Regions from separate parts of the Myroides sp. LJL116 genome, predicted to be linked through region 1. Evidence: riboswitches for the same ligand, from Rfam matches in the RefSeq annotation. Region 1 holds a riboswitch; the other holds the start of a gene.
The links. Region 1 has a riboswitch for cobalamin ahead of ACYSNM_RS05670 (acyl-CoA thioesterase). Riboswitches for the same ligand answer to the same signal wherever they lie in the genome.
Positions count from the first base shown of each region.

Region 2: it holds a riboswitch for cobalamin, as region 1 does, so the genes downstream of both, ACYSNM_RS00795 (TonB-dependent receptor) here and ACYSNM_RS05670 (acyl-CoA thioesterase) in region 1, are expected to answer to the same signal.

Region 1 is NZ_JBTXLR010000005.1:17,694-25,470, forward strand. It holds gene ACYSNM_RS05660 (nitroreductase family protein) at 74-709, opposite strand; gene ACYSNM_RS05665 (phosphoribosylaminoimidazolesuccinocarboxamide synthase) at 729-1,694, opposite strand; adenosylcobalamin-variant (AdoCbl-variant) riboswitch at 2,171-2,266, shown strand; gene ACYSNM_RS05670 (acyl-CoA thioesterase) at 2,414-2,836, shown strand; gene ACYSNM_RS05675 (siderophore ABC transporter substrate-binding protein) at 2,909-3,841, opposite strand; gene ACYSNM_RS05680 (iron ABC transporter ATP-binding protein) at 3,862-4,620, opposite strand; gene ACYSNM_RS05685 (iron chelate uptake ABC transporter family permease subunit) at 4,617-5,564, opposite strand; gene ACYSNM_RS05690 (ABC transporter permease) at 5,557-6,507, opposite strand; gene ACYSNM_RS05695 (hypothetical protein) at 6,907-7,377, opposite strand; gene ACYSNM_RS05700 (M1 family metallopeptidase) at 7,632-7,777, opposite strand, start outside.
Region 2 is NZ_JBTXLR010000001.1:165,180-172,956, forward strand. It holds gene ACYSNM_RS00790 (YncE family protein) at 1-593, opposite strand, end outside; gene ACYSNM_RS00795 (TonB-dependent receptor) at 590-2,662, opposite strand; cobalamin riboswitch at 2,758-2,937, opposite strand; gene ACYSNM_RS00800 (MepB family protein) at 3,016-3,474, opposite strand; gene ACYSNM_RS00805 (DMT family transporter) at 3,539-4,411, shown strand; gene ACYSNM_RS00810 (DUF456 domain-containing protein) at 4,408-4,905, opposite strand; gene ACYSNM_RS00815 (hypothetical protein) at 4,963-5,442, shown strand; gene ACYSNM_RS00820 (hypothetical protein) at 5,432-6,388, opposite strand; gene ruvC (crossover junction endodeoxyribonuclease RuvC) at 6,449-7,003, shown strand; gene hemW (radical SAM family heme chaperone HemW) at 7,003-7,777, shown strand, end outside.

The sequences.
Region 1 (7,777 bases):
TTAAAAACTCCTTATATACTCTATAGGTAAACATAAAAAAAGCCCTTCTTGAAAGGAGGGCTTTTCATTGTTATTATCGAATAATAGTTAAGAAGTTTTCCATAGATTTTCTAACCTTTTTTAAAGGTAAAAGCCAATCATTTGCAGTATCTCGTTTACCTAAAGCTAGCACACTAACACTTTTCAAGCCTTTACTCTGTAAATTTAAATAAGCATCTAATTGATCATTGTGAAACCCTTCCATAGGAGAAGCATCTATTTTCAATTCAGCCGCTGCTGCAACAGCCATCCCTAATCCAATATAAGATTGACGTGCTGCATGATCAAATTGCTGGTCTGCATTTAGGGAAGAAAAATGAGCTTTTAAACTATTCTTATAGTCTAACATACTGTCTTTTTCCAATTCACGAGTCTTTTCCATATGATCAAAAACTTGATCTATACGTTCAGAACTATAGGTATCCCAAGCAACAAACACTAGTAAATCAGAACATTCCACTACTTGAGCTTGATTCATTATAATAGGAGACAACTCTTGTTTTACTTGTTGACTCTCGATCCAAATAACTTCAAAGGGTTGAAGTCCAGAAGAAGTCGGCGCTAAACGAGCTGCTTCGATGATATCCATTACCTGAGCCTTATCTAATTTCACATTAGCATCGTATCTCTTAGTTGCATATCGCCATTTTAAGGCTTGTAATAATTCCATATAAAAATATTTTTAGGGATTACTCCTCCCTATGTTCTTTAAAAAAGGTTTCAACATTATGTTGTATTCTAGCTAATGGGTCGCTATCGTCTGTTTTAACAAACTCACTGCCCATAATATGTTTGTATAACTCCATATACCTATGGGAAACAGATTCCACATATTCCTGACTCATAAAAGGCACCTTTTGACCAGGTTTACCACTAAATCCCTGCTCTAAAAGCCACTCGCGAACAAATTCTTTGGATAATTGTTTTTGAGGTAGATTATTTTCCTGACACTCTGTATAAGTATCTGCATAAAAATATCTGGAAGAGTCCGGAGTGTGAATTTCATCTATTAAAACAATTTCTCCATCGATTGTCTTACCAAATTCATACTTAGTATCTACTAAAAGCAATCCTTGTTTTAAAGCAATTTCTGAACCTCTCTCAAATAAAGCTCTAGTGTACTTTTCTAGTATAGCATAATCACTTTGACTTACAATCCCTTTTTGAATAATCTGCTCTGCAGAAATATCCATATCATGTAGTCCTAGGTCTTCTTTAGTAGAAGGAGTGATAATGGGAAATGGAAGTTTGTCATTTGGCTTTAAACCATTTGGCAACTCTACCCCACAAATAACTCTGTTACCACTTTGATATTCCCTAGCGGCATGACCTGCTAAATAACCTCGAATAACCATTTCTACTTTAAAAGGAGTACAAGCCTTTCCTACGATCACATTTGGATCTGGACACCCAATAAGCCAATTAGGAACTATATCCTTGGTTAACTCCATAAATCGAGTGGCAATTTGATTTAAAATCTGCCCTTTATAAGGAATTCCTTTAGGTAAAACCACATCAAAAGCAGAAAGTCTATCGGTTGCAACCATCACCAAATACTTATGGTCAATAGTGTAAACATCTCTTACTTTACCTTTGTAAACCGAAGTTTGATTTTCAAAAGAAAAATCAGTCTGTGTTATTGTGTTTTGTGTCATATGTAAAAATTGTGTAGTTCTTTTATTATTCCCTGTCTTTACAAGAATACTGCCTAAAAAAAGCCAGCAAAGCAAAGCTTTCACAAATCGAGTTGTACTAAGATAAGAAGTATTCCATAAAATACTACTATAAATAGAGAATACCCCCTACTTCTACCAAGCACCTTTGTAATTCAATACTACAAATTTAATAATTAAACTCTTTTATAGCTTTAGTAATTTATCTTTTTTTCACTACTTATATTAAAAAAATAAATTTTATATACTTTCCCTTACCTAAAACAAAATCAACAATCCTCCCCTTGTAGGGTAATTATCCAATTAACAGTACATAGAAACTTGATACAACAGCAGTAAAACCAATGAAAAAGAATGCTGATAAATAAAAATCAGCGATTTTATGATAAATAAAACATAAAAAACATTTTTTTTGCCTTTAGTTACTATCTTTGCACCAATAAAGTGACAAAACAACATTACTTTATTAGTTTGGGGAATCGTGTGAAACTCACGAACTGTCGCGCAACTGTGAATTAGAATTATATTTTAATAGTCAGACCACCAAAAAATCAAATACAAACCACCTGACTTTCGCGAATCAAAGTAACAGGATAGCTTCAACCTACACCATAGGTGGAAATTTGTTATCTATTGTTAGAATCTTTGACTAGCCTATTAAGACAGTGGGGTAAAAACTCAAAAAAAAACATTTAATTACTATGGAAAGTCAATTAACAAATAGAGAACAAAGAATCGCAAAAAAAATCAAAGATTCTCAAACCCATGTTTTCCGTGCAGTTTTCCCAGGACAAACTAATCACCACAATACTATGTTCGGTGGAGCGGTACTTTACATCATGGATGAAATTGCCTTTATGACAGCAACTCGCTTTTGTCGCAAGCCAATTGTAACAGTATCTAGTGATAAGGTAGATTTCAACCACCCTATTCCTGCAGGTACTCTAGTGGAGCTAATCGGAACAGTTACCAGAGTAGGAAGAACTAGTTTAGATGTTCGCGTGGATGTCTTTGTAGAAAGCATGTATAGAGAAGGACGTGAAAAAGCGATCACAGGAAACTTTACTCTAGTTGCTATTAACGAAAGTAAACGTCCAGTTCCTGTTATAGACGAAATAGATTAATTCTACCCAAAATATAGCACAAAAAAAAGCTTGTCTTTATAAGACAAGCTTTTTTTTATACTTAAGCTATAATTAGTTTACAGCATCTTCTATTTCTTCTACCATCATTTTAATAGACTTAAGTCCACCACCTGATAAGTACCAAACTTCTGCGTCTAAGAAAATAATTTTATCATTTTTATAAGCATTAGTTTGTTTAATAAGTTCGTTTGCAAATTCCTCTTTTGTCATTTTAGCACGCTTAACTGCAGCTCCTCTATCAATTACAAATAAGTAATCTGGGTTTACTTCTTTAATAAATTCATTAGAGATTGCTTGTCCATGGCTAGCAGCTTGAATATTAGTATCTGCAGGTTTTAAACCAAACACATCGTGAATAATTCCAAAACGAGACCCTTGTCCATAAACACTAAAACGACCTTCGTTTACTAGCACCATTAAAGCAGTTTTATCAGAGTCTTTAGTCAATTCATTAATATGAGCAATTCTTTTGTCAATATCCTCTAGTTCTTTCTCAACTTGGTCTTGTTTACCATAAAGCTCACCAATAATACGTTGATTGGCTTTAAAGGATTCCATATAATTCGCTGGATCAATCTCAAGATTGATAGTTGGAGCAATTTGGCTTAATTCATCATATAATGGAGCTTGTCTACCAGAAATAATAATAATCTCTGGATCCAATTCATTTACTTTCTCCAGGTTTGGATCTTTAATCCCACCAACATCTACAATAGAAGCATCTTTGCTATACTCTTGTAAATAAGAAGGTAAATTAGTTTTTGGAAGTCCTTTAACAGGAATATCTAATTCATCAAATGTATCTAAAGCACCATAGTTTAAAACTACTGCATTTTTAGGATCTTCTTTTACTTTAGTTTCTCCTGATAAGTGAGATACCGTAATTTGTTTTACATTAGGATCCTCTTGTTGGGTTTTAGTGTCTTTACAAGAAACCATAAGCCCTATTGATGCTGCTAAACAGCTTATTAAAAATTTATTCATGTTTGTATAGTATTGATAGTTTACTTAAAGTATATACATATTTTATTATCACAATTATCCACAATAGTCATATCGATATCGAAAACTTCTTTCATAATGTCTTCCGTAATTATATCTTGAGTAGGTCCAAAATGAATGATCTTATGGTCTTTTACAGCCGCAATATAATCCGCATAAGACGAAGCATAGTTAATATCGTGTACCACAATAATAATGGTCTTTCCATATTGATCAGCTAAAACACGTAAAATCTTCATGATCTCCACTGAATGCTTCATATCTAAGTTATTCAAAGGCTCATCTAATAGAATATACTCCGTATCTTGAGCTAGTACCATGGCTAAGAAAGTACGCTGTTTTTGCCCACCACTTAACTCATCAATATACTGGTCCTTCATTGAGGTAAGTCCCATAAAGTCCAAACTCTCATCGATTTTCTCCATATCATAGCCCGTTAACCTACCTTGACTGTGAGGAAAACGACCAAAGGATACTAATTCTTTTACTGTTAATCGAACATTAGGGTTATTGGCTTGCTTTAAAATAGATAAACGCTTTGCAAAATCTCTACTTGTAAAACCAGTAACGTCTTGATCTAATAAATTAATCTCTCCAGAATCTCTAGCTACCAATCTACTTATTATAGATAGAAGTGTACTCTTACCAGTTCCATTACCTCCAACCAAGCAGGTAATTTTTCCCTTTGGGAAGTTAACCGACACATCATCCAATATCATCTTCTCTCCGTAAGCCTTACGAATATTCTTAACTTCTATCATGATCTATTGCTCTTTAATAATAAATAAATAAAATAAATACCTCCCACAAAGTTAATAATAATACTAATTGTGGTAGACATATTAAATAAATGTTCTACTAAGTACTGCCCTCCAATTACGGTAACCGAAGTTAAAAGACAACATGTACTTACCATGTATATATGTTTACTACTCTTACAAATCTCATAAGTTAAATTTGCTACCAAGACACCTAAGAAAGTAATAGGTCCTACCAAGGCAGTAGAAATGGCAACCATTACTGAAATAAGCATTAAATTGGCGCGAATAACCCCATGGTAATCTACTCCCAAAGAAATAGCGTTCTCTCTACCTAGACTCATTACATCTAAAGATCTAAAATAGCGTACCCCCCATAGCATAACAGCCACAAGAATTACAGCAGAGACACCTAATAAATGAAGATTAATTTTATCAAAAGAAGCGAACATCGCATTTTGAATAATCAAAAACTCATTGGGATCAATTAACATTACTATAAAGGAGGAGAAGCTTCTAAAAAGCGTTCCCATTAAAAGTCCTACTAATAACAAGAGATACATACTCTTACTTTGCCTGCGAAATATGGCATAATACATTGCCAGGGCGAAAAGCAACATTAAAGCTACTGAAACAAAGAAGTTAGCCTGGGTATTAAGCACTTGAAAGGTTCTGTCCCCATAAGCAAAAACAAGTAAGCTCTGTAAAAGCAAATAAAAAGAATCAAACCCCATAATGGAAGGTGTTAAGATTCTATTGGCTGCAATGGTTTGAAAAACAATACTAGAGTACCCAATAGCAAAAGAAATAAGTAGCATAGCCAATACCTTATACCCTCTTCTTGGTAAAACGTAATCTAATTTAGTCCCCGTAAAGGTGAACATATAAATAGCGATACAAAACAGTAGAGCTACAAATAAAATGGTGATAACCTTATTCTTAAACATTTTTAGTCTTTTTAAAGATTAATACCAAGAAAATAACCCCTCCAATAATACTTACTGTAAGACCGATAGGAATTTCATATGGAGCAATAATTAAACGGCTAATCATATCACAAATCAATAAGAAAATCGCTCCAATTAAAGCAGTATAGCTAATGGTTTTCTTAAGATTATCCCCAAACATTAAGCTTACGATATTGGGTATAATAAGCCCAAGAAAAGGTATAACACCAGCGGTTAAAACAACTACTGTAGAGGTGATAGCTACAAAAAACAATCCTAAATAGGTGATTTTTTTATAATCCAACCCCAAAGAACTAGCTGTATCTTCTCCTAGACCTATAATGGTAAACTTATTGGCGTATAAATAGCTTAAAAAGACAATTGGCACACCAAGGTATAATATCTCGTAATTTCCTTTTAAAATAGCTGAAAAGTCTCCAATTAGCCACCCTTCCATATTTTGCACCAAATTGTATTTATAGGCAAAGAAAGTCGAAATAGCACTTAGGATATTACCAAAAACAATACCTACTAATGGTACAAAAATAATATTCCTCATTTTTATTTTTGAGGATATTTTTAAAAACACCATACTAGCTAAAAGTGCAATAACAAAGGATAGAGTCATTTTTACAAAAATCCCACCACTAGGAAATAATAGTATACTAAAGAGTATACCCATTTTACAGGCATCCAAGGTCCCCATTGTAGTAGGAGACACAAATTTATTCAAGGAAATTTGTTGCACGATTAAACCTGAAATACTCATACCCACCCCAGCAATCAATACGGCAATCATCCTTGGGATTCTACTCACCAAAATAACCATTACCTCATCTTGAGTAAGCTGATGGATATTGAAAATAGATATATCCTTAACTCCAATAAAAATGGAGATAAAGGAAAGTATTAGGAGTATAAGAACTAGTAAAATTCTTATCATTTTAAAGCTTGTTTTTATTTAGAATAAAATTAAATAATGGCAAATATATAAAAGTATGACAAGTGTAACAAAACAAAAATCAAACTAAATATTCCCTAACAAGCCTATTACAAACAAACAAATTCAACAATCCTAATATAGAATTAAACATTTATCACAAAAATACAACATAAGACACTAAATAAACAAAATAACAACCAATACGCAAAACATAATATAATTCGACACTTTGTTTTATAAAGCAATATTTAAATCCCACTTATAGCTAAAATGCCCTAATAAATTCAAAAAAAGTCTGTTTTGAAATACTATCACTACTATAAAGGCTTCTAAAAAAAAGCAGCCATTAACACCTTATGGTATTAATGGCTGCTTACAACTACAAACTCTCAAATTATATTAAGGTGTTACTAACTCTATAGATTCTACTATAGCACTATCTATAGGTTTAAGTAGCATAGTGCGTCTACGCAATTCGCTAACTTTAAATTTATAGATAGAGCCATCCTCTAATTCTACTTTAATAACTCCTGCTTCTAACTCGAAACTCCCTTTGTATTTTTCTAAATCATAGTTATTAATTCCCTCAAGACCTCCTTCTTTTAATAAGGAAATGATGAAAACGGATTTTTGCAATAAACTCTTCTCCAGTTTATAGTCATTGGCCGTACTAGAAAAATTGAAATGAGCTGCGGTCCACTTTTTACTTATATTATGTAGATTCACCTCCATAACTGGATTTGGATCACGATCATTATTACTGTCATCCGTGGAGCACCCCGCTAAACCTCCGAATAATAAACCTAAGCTTACTACAACAATTACTAAACACCTCTTACTCATAGCTCTACATTTAAATTTTAAACTCATTATACTTAAAAGTTTTAAATTAACTTAAAACATTTATCAAAACTCAATTAAAGCTACAAAATAATAAGTTAATTTCAGTAATTATGATAAAATATTAATTTCATTAACTTTAAAAATACCATACAAAAAGTAAAATATACCAAATAAGCTACTATTTACCCTCTTTGAGGTATTACAAATGTTAAGCTTAGTTAAACTAAACAAAAAAAGCAAAAAGGATTCCTTTTTGCTTTTTCTCTAATGGTCTTTATGTTTTATTGCTCCACAGAATAATTCAAGTAATTATCAATGGTTTGCCTAGCTATAAAGTGATAGTTCTCTCTTGCTTGGGCGTAAATTTGATTTGCCAGGTCTATTTGTCCAGAATTGACTAAAGCCAAATACAAAGGCTCTAAAAATT
Region 2 (7,777 bases), on a different contig from region 1:
CTATATCCTCCGGAATTAGCCACGTATAATTTATTATTTGTGATAACCATTTCTTCGGGTTGGTACCCCACAGTTACTCTTCTAGTAATAGATAAACTAATGGTATCTATTTCTGCTACAAAGCCAAGTTCTGCATTAGGATTAATTTCTACTTTACCAGCATAAGAGCTCACATAAACCTTTCCATTGTGGTAATTTAAATAACGACAGTTAGGTACGTGAATTTGAGCAATATGCTTACCGGTAGGTACGTCAAATACCTCTATGAAGTTAGATACATTTATGGTAGCATAAGCCTTGCTTCCGTAAATTTTAATATCATTTCCTACATCGCCTAGTTCTTTTGTTATTTCTGGATTCTTTTCAGAGAAGATATCTCTTATATAACTCCCAGATAGATAATCAAACTGATCAATCGAGGCTCTATTCATTCCCATATTACCTTCATTTAGAAGATAAAATCCACTAAATTGTGTAGTGTTTTGAGGAGGAGCAACTGCAGAATCATCCGAAAGGAAAATCATTTGCTCTTCTCTACACGAGATTACACAGGTTAGTAAAACTATAAAAAGGATTGTTTTTAAATGTCTCATAGGTTAAAGTTTACTGCTAAACGAAAGTTTCTACCTGGCATTGGAAAGTTAGTGACCACCTCGTAATATTGATTGGCTATGTTATTTGCCATAAGGGTAACTCTAAAGTTGTACTCTTTGTAGGTAAAGGATTTTTGTAAAGACATATCATGGGTATACCATGGCTGTACTTCATTTCGTTTAATATTGTTTTTATTGGCATTGTAGCGCTTTCCTACATAAATAAAGCTATAATTTAATAGGTATTCTTTATAAGATAAGCTAAGAACTGCTGAACCTGAGTTCCAAGGAGCATAAGGAATTTGATCTCCATAGTAGGAAGCCTTTCCTCCTGGAGTTAAGCTCTTGTCTTTAGCAATGGTATAAGCGTAGGTTAGATGTACATTTAGGTTTAGCTCTTTAGTTAGGGCAAGATCTGCTTGAACGAAAGATTCTAGACCATAAGACTCCACTTTACCTAAATTAGTCATCATCCATCTCATCATACTAGAAGTTGGAGTAGCAATGATTTTATCTGTTATATCCGCATAATATCCTTGTAAAGAAAAATGTATGTTTTTAAAAATAGGAGAATTAAAATCCTGGCTATAGGTTGCTCCTAGATTGATTTGTCTAGATAATTCCGGTTTTAAACTAGCTGTTCCGATTTGGGTGTAGTATAAATCATTAAAGGTGGGAAGACGATAGATATATTTATAAAATAAATGTATGTCTAAGGCTTTATGTTCAAAAGGTTTATAGTTTAAAAACAAAGAAGGTGCCCACATATTTCTATCTGGGGCTCTGTAATTATGCCTTACTTTTTCATGGGTGAAAGTCCCTAGTACATTAGCCTGGGCTTTTACTTTTCCTAAATCTAAAGAAGTAGCAACAGAGCTTAAAAAAGTAAAGCGCTCTGGGTAAGTGAATAATGTACCTTGGCCTTTTCTAGTAGCATTTAATTTATCATATTGAAAGTCTGTTGACACTGCAACTTCCCAAATCGGGGTTATTTTAAAAAGATGTGCCCCAGATACATAATAGTTTTGCTGATAAAAGGTATTGTCAAACTGCGGATTATAGGTCACTTCATCTCCTTCAAAGTCTACCGTTTTTCTTGATAGGTAATTAGTGAAATCATAGGCATATTTGGCTTTTAGTTTAAAGGAATAAAAATCACTAATAAACCTTGTCCAGTGTCCTTGAACCATTATGTTCTTATCTTTTTGGTTCTCGTTTATATTCTCGGTAGCTATAGTGTGGTCACTTTTTTTAATGATAGCTCCAGGTAGTCCTCTACTAGATTGGTAATAATATAAATTCGCGCTCCATTGATTATTTTGATCCTTCCCAAACCAATTGTTTTCAATTCTATAAGCACTAATAGCGCTATTTAACCTAGTTCCTGTAGTATCATAGGCTACGCTACCATCAATATTTAGTCTTTTTTGTCTGAATTTGTATCTTCCATTGGAATGAATGTATTCTGTAGATATGCTTGTGGAAACCTTATCACTCACTTTGTAATCCACCACCAAGGAAGGATTGTTAAGTTGAATTGTCCCGGTTTTATAGCCCGCGTTTATATTTATTTTTTTATTTTGTTTAAAAGTAGGCTTTTTGGATTCTATATATACCACAGAGGCAGAGGCAAATTCTCTTGCAGATTGAAAAATAGCACTTCTTTGACCATTGTATAATTGTATTTTCTCTACATTTTCCAAGGAGAACTTACCAAGGTCTACAATGCCATTTTGTGCATTTTCAATAGCTGCACCATTATAGAAAACACCTACATGATGAGTTCCCATATTTCGCACGTCTATGGTCTTAAGGCCTCCCATTCCCCCATAATCCTTAATAGTGGCTCCTGAGAAATAACGCAGAGCATCTGCTACATTAAGTGTGTTTAGTTTTTGTAAGTTTTCTCCTGTTAAAGTTTGTACTGGAATAATTTCTTTGAAAGGGTCTTTAGAAATTACAATCTCTTTTAAAGTTGTAATAGAATCTAAGGAGTTTTGCCCATGGAATTTGTTACTTAGAAATAGTAAACAAAGGGTAAGTATTAAGGTTAAATAATTGTATTTCATTGTGCGTTTTTTGGCTGTACCTATTTTGGAATACTACGCAACAATTTAACCTAATTACAATAAGGCCAAGTAGCGTTTTGTTTTATACCCGAAAACATGGAACGATTTTATTGGCCGGTATTCTGACTTGCTTCTCAAAAGAACATCCTTCCCATTTAACACAGTGGATAATCAAGGTTCTTTTAATTATGAAGCTTACAGCAGCGGGTCTGTCTAGGATTTTCACCTAATTCCCGTTTAATTACAAATTGTAAACCATTTTAATATTGGCAAATATATGTGCAAAAATTTTGATAAAAAAATATATTATATCGATTGTCTGTTGAAATATTAAGAACGTTAGTTTTATTATGCTATAAATTTCGAATAATATAAAAGAAAGGACTTTGCTTATCTTTACTTTTACAGGCTTGTGGGTTTAAATTCTCACTCCAACTTGGATATAAACGAACACCCATTTTGCCTTTAGAAGTAGGATGGGATATTATTTGTAAAGTAGCTAGGTCTTGTTTTGTGAAGATAAACACGCCTTTGTTATGATCTTCTTCCACATAGATTACCATATGAGTAAAATCATCCTCTATAGAGAAAGGAGTGTTTTGGTTCGAAGGGTCTTTCTTCCATATAGCAACAAAAGCTCCTGTTTTTTTCGGTGTTATTTTAGCTGTACGATAGATTATTCTATGATTATTAATTTCTAGTTCACAGCTATCATACTCATTTTTATAGGGGCTATCTATTCGGTTTTCGATTAGACACTCACTAGGAATATTTAAAACGGATTTAAAGGTATTAATAGCATAATTTATCATAGGGTTTTGTGTTAATTTTCAAAAAGGAGTTGTTACTTTGTGCGATAGTCCAAAATATATCAATATGTTTAAGAATCCTAGAGTTTCTTTATTAATTGGAATACTTTGTATTTCGATTTTTCCTGTTTTAATAAAGTTAAACCTAACTCCAAGTCTGATTAGCGCGTTTTATCGCATGTTTATTGCTGCTATTGTAATTTTACCTTTCGCCATAATAACTAAGCGTTTAGAATTATATGACTTTAAGACAATGGCCCTTATTGCTTTGGGGGGAGTTTTCTTTGGTTCGGATATAGCCGTTTGGAATTATGCTATAGTAGGTTCAACTGCTACTCAAGCCACTTTACTTACCAATTTAGCCCCTGTATGGGTTGGGGTTGGGAGTTACTTTTTTATGAGTAATAAACCCTCTGCCAACTTTTGGATTGGAACTGTATTTGCTTTAGTTGGTATGGTTGTTTTAGTGGGTGTAGATGTGTTTATTGATCTTTCATTCAACCTGCCTTTTTTAATGGGAATACTCTCTGGTATTCTATACGCTTGTTATATTTTAGTTAGTAAACTGGTTTTAGATAAAGTAGATGTTATCCCATTTATGAGTTATAGCTTAACCTTTTCTTCCATTTTCTTGGCCTTAATTAATCTTTTTATGGGGTCTGAGTTTACTGGTTTTTCCTCTATGGGTTGGTTGACTTTAATTATTCAAGGACTTGTTTGTCAATTATTAGCTTGGTTTTGTATTAGCTACGCCACTAAAAGCATGAGAGCAACTAGGGTATCCCTTAGTCTTTTAAGTCAAGTACTTTTCTCAGGATTATTGGCTTGGTTTTTTATAGACGAGACCATTACCTACAATATGTTAATTGGAGGAGTGATTTTACTTTTTGGTATTGCTATTACTTTTTATAACAAACCACTAATTGGCAAAAAATCTTAAAACCAAATCCCGCTGTTTTTAATAATTACATAAATACCAATTCCCAAAAAGAAAAGAGAAGTAACAATCTTTATAAAAGTAGAGGCGAGAAAGCCTAAAAAGGATCCAATAGCCGCTTTAAAGGCTCGATCAACTTTAGTTGGCTCATAGATTATTTCCCCTATAAAGGCCCCTATAAAAGGTCCTAGTATAAAACCTATTGGAGGGATAAATAATCCTACCACAAGGCCTATATTAGTACCCCAAACACCATATTTACTACCTCCAAATCTTTTAGTGCCCTGGGCGGGAATGACATAATCTAAGACAGTTATAGCAATGGTAATTATTAAGGTAATCCATAGGATTGTTGGATTCATTTGTATATCTTTCACTAAATAAAGACTCAAAAAGCCTAGCCAGCTAATTGGCAACCCTGGTAAAGCAGGAAGTATACTTCCCACAATGCCAAATATTAACAGCACAATGCTTAGTAGTAATAGAAAGTATTCCATTGTTTTTTTTTGTATTTTTGATGATTAAATATAAGATATTAAACCTTATTAATGTACATGAATAAGTTAATAGTGTTAGTCTTTTTATCCTTTTTTATAATTGGCTGTGACTTTAATGTCTCCCAGGAAATAGAAAGGGATAAACTTTTGCACAGTGAATTGACAAAAGTAGATTGGAATAAGGTAGATACTTATCCCAGTACTCCAAGTTGTGATACTATTTCGGATGTCGACAGAAAAAAAGAATGCTTTTATGCTTTTATGACTGCCGAGTTGCAAAGTAGATTAAGTCAAGATACCCTAAAGGGAAGCTTTCAAGCTTTAGATACTTTGCATGTTTTAGTTAAAATCAGTTGGGATAATAATGTCTCTTTCCAATTATTACCTCTAGTGGATAGTTTAAAAATGCAAAATGTTGCATTAGATAGTCTGGTTAAAATAAAAACCAGAGATTTCCCTTTGGTTTATCCTGCAACTAAACAAGGAATAACGGTTAACAGTGAATTTATATTGCCTATTGTTTTGGTTAAGCAATAGAACTAGGTTTTGTTTTAACTTTAAAAGACAGGACAAAAAAGCTACCAATACTTATAGGTAAGACGATATTCAAGATCCATATTAAAGTTGCTACTAATGCTACAATCCACTGGTTTACTCCCAGAGTTGTGAAGATGAACATGGCTATACTTCCTTTTACTGCAAATTCTAAAAACTGGAAGTTAGGCAAGGAGGAAGCTAACAGATAAATGGCTGCTACAGCACAGAATAATTCTATATATGGAAGCTCTACTCCTAATATATAATACAATAAGATATATTGATGAGTAAAGGATAAATAGCGCAATAAAGCTAAAAACATATTTTTTCTATGTGCTTTTTTAGGTATTTTTTGCAGGCTACTTATAAGGGTTTGTATAGAATACCCCTTAATAGTAAAATGTCTAATACTGAAGATTAGCAGTAGTAATACCAGTATAATACCATATAGAGTATAAAGGTAAGAGTTAGGAATTATAGGATGTATATTATTTAATATAGTCAAACCAAATAGACCAAATACAATAGCGTAAATTACCTGTATACCATTACAAACCATATTTAAGAAGATAACTCTAGAGGTATCTTTTTTATCAAAATAAAGAGCCTTTCCCGCATATTCTCCAATTCCATTGGGTGTGAATATTCCCAGAGTAAGTGCACTTAAAACTTGGCGAGTTGCCATGCCAAGGCTTACTGGTCGAATCAAAGAGGACAAGTTCTGCCATTTTAGAATTTCTACAAAACGGTTGGAGAAAGTCAATAGAGCTACACCTATAAGTGGGATAGTATTTTTCTTTTGCTCTAATACTTCTAATAGAATAGCTAGATCTAGAGTTTTGTCATTAGACAATTGGTTATAGATATAGTAAATAGCGGCTAGGACCACTAATATTTTGATTAGAAGTACTAAGAATTGCTTAGTTTTGTCAGATAGTATTTTCATCCTTGCAAAGAAAGAGAATATTTTTATGCTTATCGTTAAATTGAACAAAAAAATAATAATTTGGCCCACGAGAGAATCATTTTAGGAATCGATCCAGGAACCACTATAATGGGTTTTGGTATAATAAAAGTTGTGAACAAAAAAATGGAATTTGTTCAATTAAATGAACTTCAATTGCAAAAAGTAACGGATCCTTTTACTAAGCTAAAAAAGATTTTTGAACGTACTATTGAGCTAATTGATACCCATCATCCCGATGAAATCGCCATTGAAGAGCCTTTCTTTGGGGTGAATGTTCAATCTATGTTAAAGCTAGGAAGAGCTCAGGGAGTGGCAATTGCTGCTGGGCTCTCTAGAAGTATTCCTATTACAACTTACGAGCCAAAGAAAATAAAAATGGCTGTTACAGGTAATGGTAACGCTAGTAAAGAGCAAGTGGCAAAAATGCTGCAACAGCTTCTTCATTTAAAAGAATTACCAAAGAATTTAGATAGTACCGATGGGCTTGCGGCTGCGGTTTGTCATTTTTTCAATTCTAATAGAGTAGTTGGAAAGACAAGCTACTCTGGTTGGGATGCTTTTGTTAAACAAAATCAAGATAGAATTAAAAAATAATGGCTGGAATTTATATACATATACCATTTTGTAAGCAGGCATGTCATTATTGTGATTTCCATTTTTCAACCTCTTTGAAGAATAACCAAGGTATGCTCGATGCTATTGCTAAGGAAATGCAAATAAGGGCAAGTAGTTTACAAGGTAAAATCATTGATACCATCTATTTTGGAGGTGGTACTCCAAGTATTTTAGAGGTCGAGCAAATAAATACGTTAATTGATAAGGTACATGCTTTATTTGAAGTAAATCCTAATGCGGAGATCACTCTAGAGGCAAATCCAGATGATTTAGATTTAGCTACAATTATAAAGTTAGCCGATTCAAAAGTAAACCGATTGAGTATAGGGGTGCAGAGTTTCGATCAAAAGGATTTAGAAATGATGAATAGAGCCCATAATCAAGGACAAGCAATCGAATCTTTAGAGAATGCTAGTAAATATTTTGATAATATTTCAGTAGATTTAATTTATGGTATTCCTGGGCTTAGTAATGATAGATGGCGTGAGAATATTCAAAGAGTTGTGGATTTAGGGATTAAGCATATTTCGTGCTATGCCTTAACTGTGGAGCCTAGAACTGCTCTGAATAAATTAATTCAAAAGGGAGTAATTCCAATGCCTGAAGAGGATCAAGCTCATGAACACTTTGTGATCTTAATGGATACACTAAAAAAAATGGGTTACCAACACTATGAACTCTCTAATTTTAGTATGCCAGGATATCATTCTAAAAATAATACTGCCTATTGGTTAGGAAAAGTTTATTTGGGAT